2 regions of the Streptomyces sp. ICN903 genome follow, and region 2 is predicted to be linked to the other one. Evidence: predicted binding sites of a transcription regulator. Region 2 holds the regulator's gene; the other holds the start of a gene.

Evidence for each region. Region 2 encodes HspR, which represses chaperone genes until heat shock. Its sites were predicted from a motif close to TTGAGNNNNNNNNNCTCAA; they were not measured.
Region 1: lon (endopeptidase La) is a predicted target of HspR. The motif match lies at 1,594-1,612, and genes of this name have one in related genera.

What each region holds. Positions count from the first base shown of each region.
Region 1 is NZ_JAKMAY010000059.1:1,822-5,034, reverse strand. Features, by position in the region: gene L7D48_RS08750 (response regulator transcription factor) at 1-665, opposite strand, end outside; gene L7D48_RS08745 (spermidine synthase) at 724-1,464, opposite strand; gene lon (endopeptidase La) at 1,635-3,213, shown strand, end outside.
Region 2 is NZ_JAKMAY010000334.1:10-3,222, forward strand. Features, by position in the region: gene L7D48_RS24770 (serine protease) at 154-1,014, opposite strand; gene L7D48_RS24775 (heat shock protein transcriptional repressor HspR) at 1,248-1,724, opposite strand; gene dnaJ (molecular chaperone DnaJ) at 1,730-2,914, opposite strand; gene grpE (nucleotide exchange factor GrpE) at 2,948-3,213, opposite strand, start outside.

The DNA of each region.
Region 1 (3,213 bases), on a different contig from region 2:
TGGCTGTCGACCGTGCGCGTGCCCGAGGCGTCCGCCCAGTCCCACACCTCGGCCAGGAGCTGCTCGCGCGAGAGCACCGCGCGGGGGGAGTTGGCCAGGCAGACCAGCAGGTCGAACTCGGTCGGGGTGAGGTGGACGTCCCGGCCGGACACCCGCACCCGGCGCTGGGCGTTGTCGATCTCCAGCTCGCCCAGCCGCAGCGTGCCCGAGCGGGGGGAGGACGCGGCTATCGCGGCCCGCTCCACGCGGCGCAGCAGGACGTGGGCGCGCGCGACCAGCTCCCGCATGGAGAAGGGCTTGGTCATGTAGTCGTCCGCACCGACCCCCAGGCCGACCAGCATGTCGGTCTCGTCGTCCCGGGCGGTGAGCATCAGCACCGGAACCGGCCGCTGCGCCTGCACCCGGCGGCAGACCTCCAGGCCGTCGAAGCCCGGCAGCATCACGTCCAGGACCAGCAGGTCGGGCTGCCACGCCTCGGCCGCCTCCACCGCCGCCGGGCCGTCCCCGGCGGTACGGACCTGGAAGCCCTCGGCGCGCAGCCGGGCGGCGACCGCCTCGGTGATGGTCGGGTCGTCCTCCACGACCAGGATCCGGCGCTGGGCGCCCGGGGTGGCCGCCGCGGCGGCGGTGCCGCCGTGGGACTGCGTGGTGTTCCTGTGGTCCATACGTCTCGCCCTACCGCTCGGTTTCTCGCTAGAGCGTAAAGGGCGCGTGTGCGCTGCGCTACGCCGGTCGGGTGGCGAGGTGGACCACGTCCGGGACGCCTCGGGCGACGGGCACCTCTTCGGTGCGCACCCGCGTGAACCCGGCATTCCGGAGCGCTTCGCCGAACGCCCGGGACGGCTGCGCGGACCACACGGCCAGCACCCCGCCCGGGGCGAGCCGCCGCGCGCAGGCGGCGAGCCCGGCGGGCGTGTAGAGCGAGCCGTTGTCCTCGGTGACCGTCCAGTCGGGGCCGTTGTCGACGTCCAGGCACAGCGCGTCGTACGGTTCGCCGCCGCCGGGGCCGCCGCCGGTCAGGTGCGCCAGGAGGTCGTCGGGGACGATCCGCACCCGGGGGTCGGCCAGCGCGCCGCGGGAGATCTCGCCGAGCGGGCCGTCGCGGTGCCAGTCGATCACCGCCTCCTCCCGCTCGACCACCGTGATCCGCCCCCAGCGCGGCTCGGCCGCCGCTTCGGCCAGCGAGAAGCCGACGCCCAGCCCGCCGATCAGCACGGACGGGGAGGGCCGGCCGCCGCCGGCGTCCAGCTCCTCGAGCGCGGCCCGCACCAGCAGGCGCTCGGAGCGGCCGTCGGAGGTGTCCGTCAGGAAGCAGCCGTTGGCGATGATCTGGAGCAGCTCACCGTGTCGCCGCAGCACCACCTCGCCGTGGGGGCCGTCGCGGCGGTCCAGGACGAGGGGGGCGCCGGCCCCGTGGCCGGCCGCCGCCTCGTACGGGGGGTACGGGGGGCGCGGGTTCCGCATGTCGGCCGTCATGCCGACCATCCTGCCGGTGACGGGCGGAGCGCGGCGGAGGGGTCGGTGAGCGCGGCGATCGCTCACAGCGAACACGTGACGGGGAACACGGCGCGCCTCCCGGGCATTGAACAGGCATTGAGTCGCTTCAACTCAACTTGTCTGCCGAGGGAGAGATCATGGCTCTGTCGCCCGCAACGCTCACCCTGCCCGTGCTGCCGCTCGACGACGAGGTGGTGCTGCCCGGGATGGTGGTGCCGCTGGACCTGTCCGACACCGAGGTGCGGGCCGCGGTGGAGGCCGCCCAGTCCGCCGCGGGAGACGGCGCGGCCGGCTCCGGCGGTCCCGACGGCAAGGACGGCAAGGACGGCAAGGACGGCAAGGGGGAGAAGCCGCGGGTGCTGCTCGTGCCGCGCATCGACGGCTCCTACGCGGGCATCGGGGTGCTCGGCCGCGTCGAGCAGGTCGGCCGGCTGGCCGACGGCGACCCCGGCGCCCTGATCCGGGGTGTGAGCCGGGTGCGGATCGGCGCGGGCACCACCGGGCCGGGCGCCGCCCTGTGGGTGGAGGGCACCGAGATCGAGGAGAGCGTCCCCGATCCGCTGCCCGGCGCCGTCGCCGAACTCGTCAGGGAGTACAAGGCGCTGGCCACCAGCTGGCTGCGCAGGCGCGGAGCCTGGCAGGTCGTGGACCGCGTCCAGCAGATCGACGACCCCGGGCAGCTCGCCGACAACTCCGGCTACAGCCCCTTCCTGGGCTCCGGGCAGCGGGTCAGGCTGCTGGAGACCACCGACCCGGTGGAGCGGCTGAGGCTGGCCGTCACCTGGCTGCGCGACCACCTCGCCGAGCAGGACGTCGCCGAGGCCATCGCCAAGGACGTCCAGGAGGGCGTGGACAGACAGCAGCGCGAGTTCCTGCTCCGCCGCCAGCTGGAGGCCGTCCGCAAGGAGCTGGCCGAGCTGAGCGGACAGGCGGAGGGCGAGGGCGACGACTACCGCGCCCGGGTGGAGGCCGCCGGCCTGCCGCCCGAGGTCCGCGAGGCCGCCCTGAAGGAGGCCGACCGCCTGGAGCGCGCCCCCGAGCAGAGCCCCGAGAGCGGCTGGATCCGCACCTGGCTGGACACCGTCCTGGAGATGCCGTGGAACGAGCGGACCGAGGACGCCTACGACATCGCCGGCGCCCGCGCCGTTCTGGACGCCGACCACGCCGGCCTGGAGGACGTCAAGGAGCGCATCACCGAGTACCTGGCCGTCCGCAAGCGCCGGGCCGAGCGGGGCATGGGCGTGGTGGGGGGACGCCGGGGCGGCGCGGTGCTGGCCCTGGTCGGGCCGCCCGGCGTCGGCAAGACCTCCCTGGGCGAATCCGTGGCCCGGGCGATGGGGCGGAAGTTCGTCCGCGTCGCGCTCGGCGGGGTGCGCGACGAGGCCGAGATCCGCGGCCACCGCCGCACCTACGTCGGCGCGATGCCGGGCCGGATCGTGCGGGCCGTCAAGGAGGCCGGCTCGATGAACCCGGTCGTACTGCTCGACGAGATCGACAAGGTCGGCAGCGACTTCCGCGGCGACCCGGCCGCCGCCCTGCTGGAGGTGCTGGACCCCGCGCAGAACCACACCTTCCGCGACCACTACCTGGAGGTCGAACTCGACCTGTCCGACGTGGTGTTCCTGGCCACCGCCAACGTCCTGGAGTCCATCCCCCAGCCCCTGCTGGACCGCATGGAGCTGGTGCGGCTGGACGGTTACACCGAGGACGAGAAGG
Region 2 (3,213 bases):
ACCCGTCCGCACCGTGCCCGGCCGCCCGCGCCCGCGTACGGCAGGACGCCGCCCCGCCCGGTCGCACATCGGGCGGGACGGCGCCGGCTCGCGGGGCGGCCGGTCGGGCGCGGACCGGGCGGGTCCTGCGGTTCCGGGCGGGTCCGGCGCGGCTCAGCCGCGGGACCCGCCCGCCGCCTGGAGCAGCCGGCGCGCCTCGGCCGGGAAGGGGCGGCCCAGCACCCGGCCCCGGTCGTCGCCGACCGACATCACGGCCACCACCGTGCCGGACTGGCTCGCGGCGTCGTAGTCCCGCAGCCACGGCCCGCCGCTGGACCCCTGGGTCAGGTCGCAGGACTCCAGCAGCAGCCCGCCCACGTTCGGCTGCCGGGTGTCCCGCTCGGTCAGCAGGGTGGGCGTGCCCGCGCAGTGGGCGAGCGTCTCGCCGTCGTACGGCTCGGCGGCCGGGTAGCCGAGGGCCAAGGTGCGCTCGGCCGGTTCGACGGGCTCGAAGTCCAGGCGGTTGGCGCCGACCGTCTCCTGGATCGTCCGCCCGTCCTTCTCCTCCACCTTCAGGAAGGCGTAGTCGTACGGCAGGGCCTGCGGCAGCTTCCCCTTCCTCCAGGCGGACTCCAGGTGCACCGACTCCACCCGCCAGCCGGCCCGGGCGGCGTTCGCGGTGCCGTGGCGGTCGTAGGCGGGGACGAACCAGGCCTGCTCCCAGCGGGCCTCGCCGGGGTTGTGGACGCAGTGCGCGGCGGTGACGACGACGCTTCCGTTGGGGGCGTCCACGACGGCGCCGGAGCAGGCCAGCAGCTGTCCGTCCGGATAGGTCCCGATGAGCTTCCCGACGGTCCGCACCGTACCGCCGGGCCAGGGAGCCCGGGGGGTGGCGGCCCCGTCGGCCGTTGTGCGAGCGGCCGCGGCGCCGGACACCGGATCGACCGCGGGGACGCCCAGGGGAGCGGCCCCCAGCAGCGCGGCGGAGGTCGTGACGGTCACGAACGCGGCTATGACGGCACGTATCCTGTCCATGCCCTCACGCTGCGCCCCTCCCATCCCGGCATGCCATCCGCACACCGCCGGACGGGTGGCGCTGGGCGTCCGTTCGGGCGGACCCGGACGGACGCATGTGTACGCCGGACGGCCCTCACCGGGCCCGCACCGAGCCCGGCCGGACCCGCGACGGCTTCCGGCCCGGCCGGAAGGCCGGGCCGGAAGCAGGCCCCGGGGCGCCGGGGGTGCCCCGGCATACCGCGGAGTGAAGGTCAGTCGGCGGAGCGCTGAGGCCGCCAGACCACCAGCGCGCTGGACTGCCGCACGTCGTGGTAGGGCACCAGGTCGCGGCGGTAGGAGGCGTGCACCTGCGCCTCGCGCTGGCGCATGGCCACCGCCGCGCCCTCCACCGCCTGCTGGAGCTCGGTCACCTTGGCCTGCAGGGCCGCGACCTGGTTCTCCAGCTCGATGATGCGCTTGATGCCCGCGAGGTTGATGCCCTCGTCCTGCGACAGCCGCTGCACCTGGCGCAGGAGCTGGATGTCCCGCGCCGAGTAGCGGCGGCCGCGCCCGGCGGTACGGTCGGGGGAGACGAGACCGAGCCGGTCGTACTGCCGCAGCGTCTGCGGGTGGAGCCCGGAGAGCTGTGCCGCCACGGAGATGACGTAGACCGGTGACTCGTCCGTCAGCTCGTACGGGTTGGTGCGCCCCCGCCCCTGGCCCTGTCGTCCGCGGCCGTAGCCGTCCATATCGGTCAGTCTCCCTTCGCGGCCTTGAACAGCGCCGCCCGCGGGTCCTCGCCCGCGGTCGCGTCACGGTAGGACTCCAGCAGGTCCCTCGCCTTGTCGCTCAGTTCCCTCGGGACCGTCACCTCTATGGTGACCAACAGGTCGCCCCTGGTGCCATCCTTGCGCACCGCCCCTTTTCCGCGGGCGCGCATCGTCCGGCCGCTCGGCGTGCCGGCCGGAAGCCTCAGGGTGACCGGCGGGCCGCCCAGGGTGGGCACCTTGATCTCGCCGCCGAGCGCCGCCTCCGTGAAGGTGACGGGCACGGTGACGGTCAGGTTGTCGCCCTTGCGGCCGAACACCGGGTGCGGCTCGACGTGCACCACGACGTACAGATCGCCGTTCGGGCCGCCGCGCTCGCCCGGCGCGCCCTTGCCCCGCAGCCGGATGCGCTGGCCGTCGGAGACCCCGGCGGGGATGCGGACCTGCATGGTGCGCGAGCTGGTGGCCCGGCCGCTGCCCTTGCAGACCTCGCACGGGTCCTGGGCGATCAGGCCCCGGCCCTTGCAGTCCACGCACGGGTCGGTGAGCGAGAACCCGCCCCCGCCGCCGCGGCTGACCTGGCCGGTGCCGACGCAGGTCGGGCAGACCCTGGGGGTGCCGTTCTTGTCGCCGGTGCCCGCGCAGGCCTTGCACGCCGCCGAGCTGGACATCCGCAGCGGGACCGTGGCCCCGTCCACCGCCTCGGTGAAGCTGAGCGTCACCTCGGACTCGACGTCCTGGCCGCGGCGCGGCTGGGTGCGCGTGCCCGCGCCGCCGCCCCGGCCGAACAGCCCGCCGAAGACGTCCCCGAGGCCGCCGCCGAAGCCGCCCGCCCCGGGGGCGCCGCCGCCCTGGGCGCCCCCGAAGAGGTCACCCAGGTCGAAGTTGAAGCCGCCGGGGCCGCCCGCCCCCGGGCCGGCGCGGAAACCGCCGGCGCCGAAGAGCGCGCGGGCCTCGTCGTACTCCTTGCGGCGCTTGGGATCGCCCAGGACGTCATGGGCCTCGGAGACCTCCTTGAAGCGCTCCTCGGCCCGGGCGTCGCCCTTGTTGGCGTCCGGGTGGAACTCGCGGGCGAGCTTCCGGTACGCCTTCTTGATCTCCGCCTCGGTGGCGTCCTTGGGGACGCCGAGGACCTTGTAGTAGTCCTTCTCCACGAAGTCCTTGGTACTCATCCCCGGCGTCCCTCCTCCCGGTCTTCCCTCGCGTCAGCCCTGCTCGGGGCCACCGCTCTCCTCATCAGCTGCCGTCTCCGCCTGCTGGTCCTCGCCCTTGCCGGGCTGCGCCCCCGGCTGGGGCTCGGCGACACCGACCCGCGCGGGCCGGATGGTGCGCTCGCCGATGCGATACCCGGGCTGCAGGATCTGCACGCACGTCGTCTCGGTGACGTCGGGCGAGTACGAGTGCATCAGCGCCTCGTGCACCGTCGGGTCGAAGGCCTCGCCCTCCTTGCCGAACTGCTGCAGGCCCATCT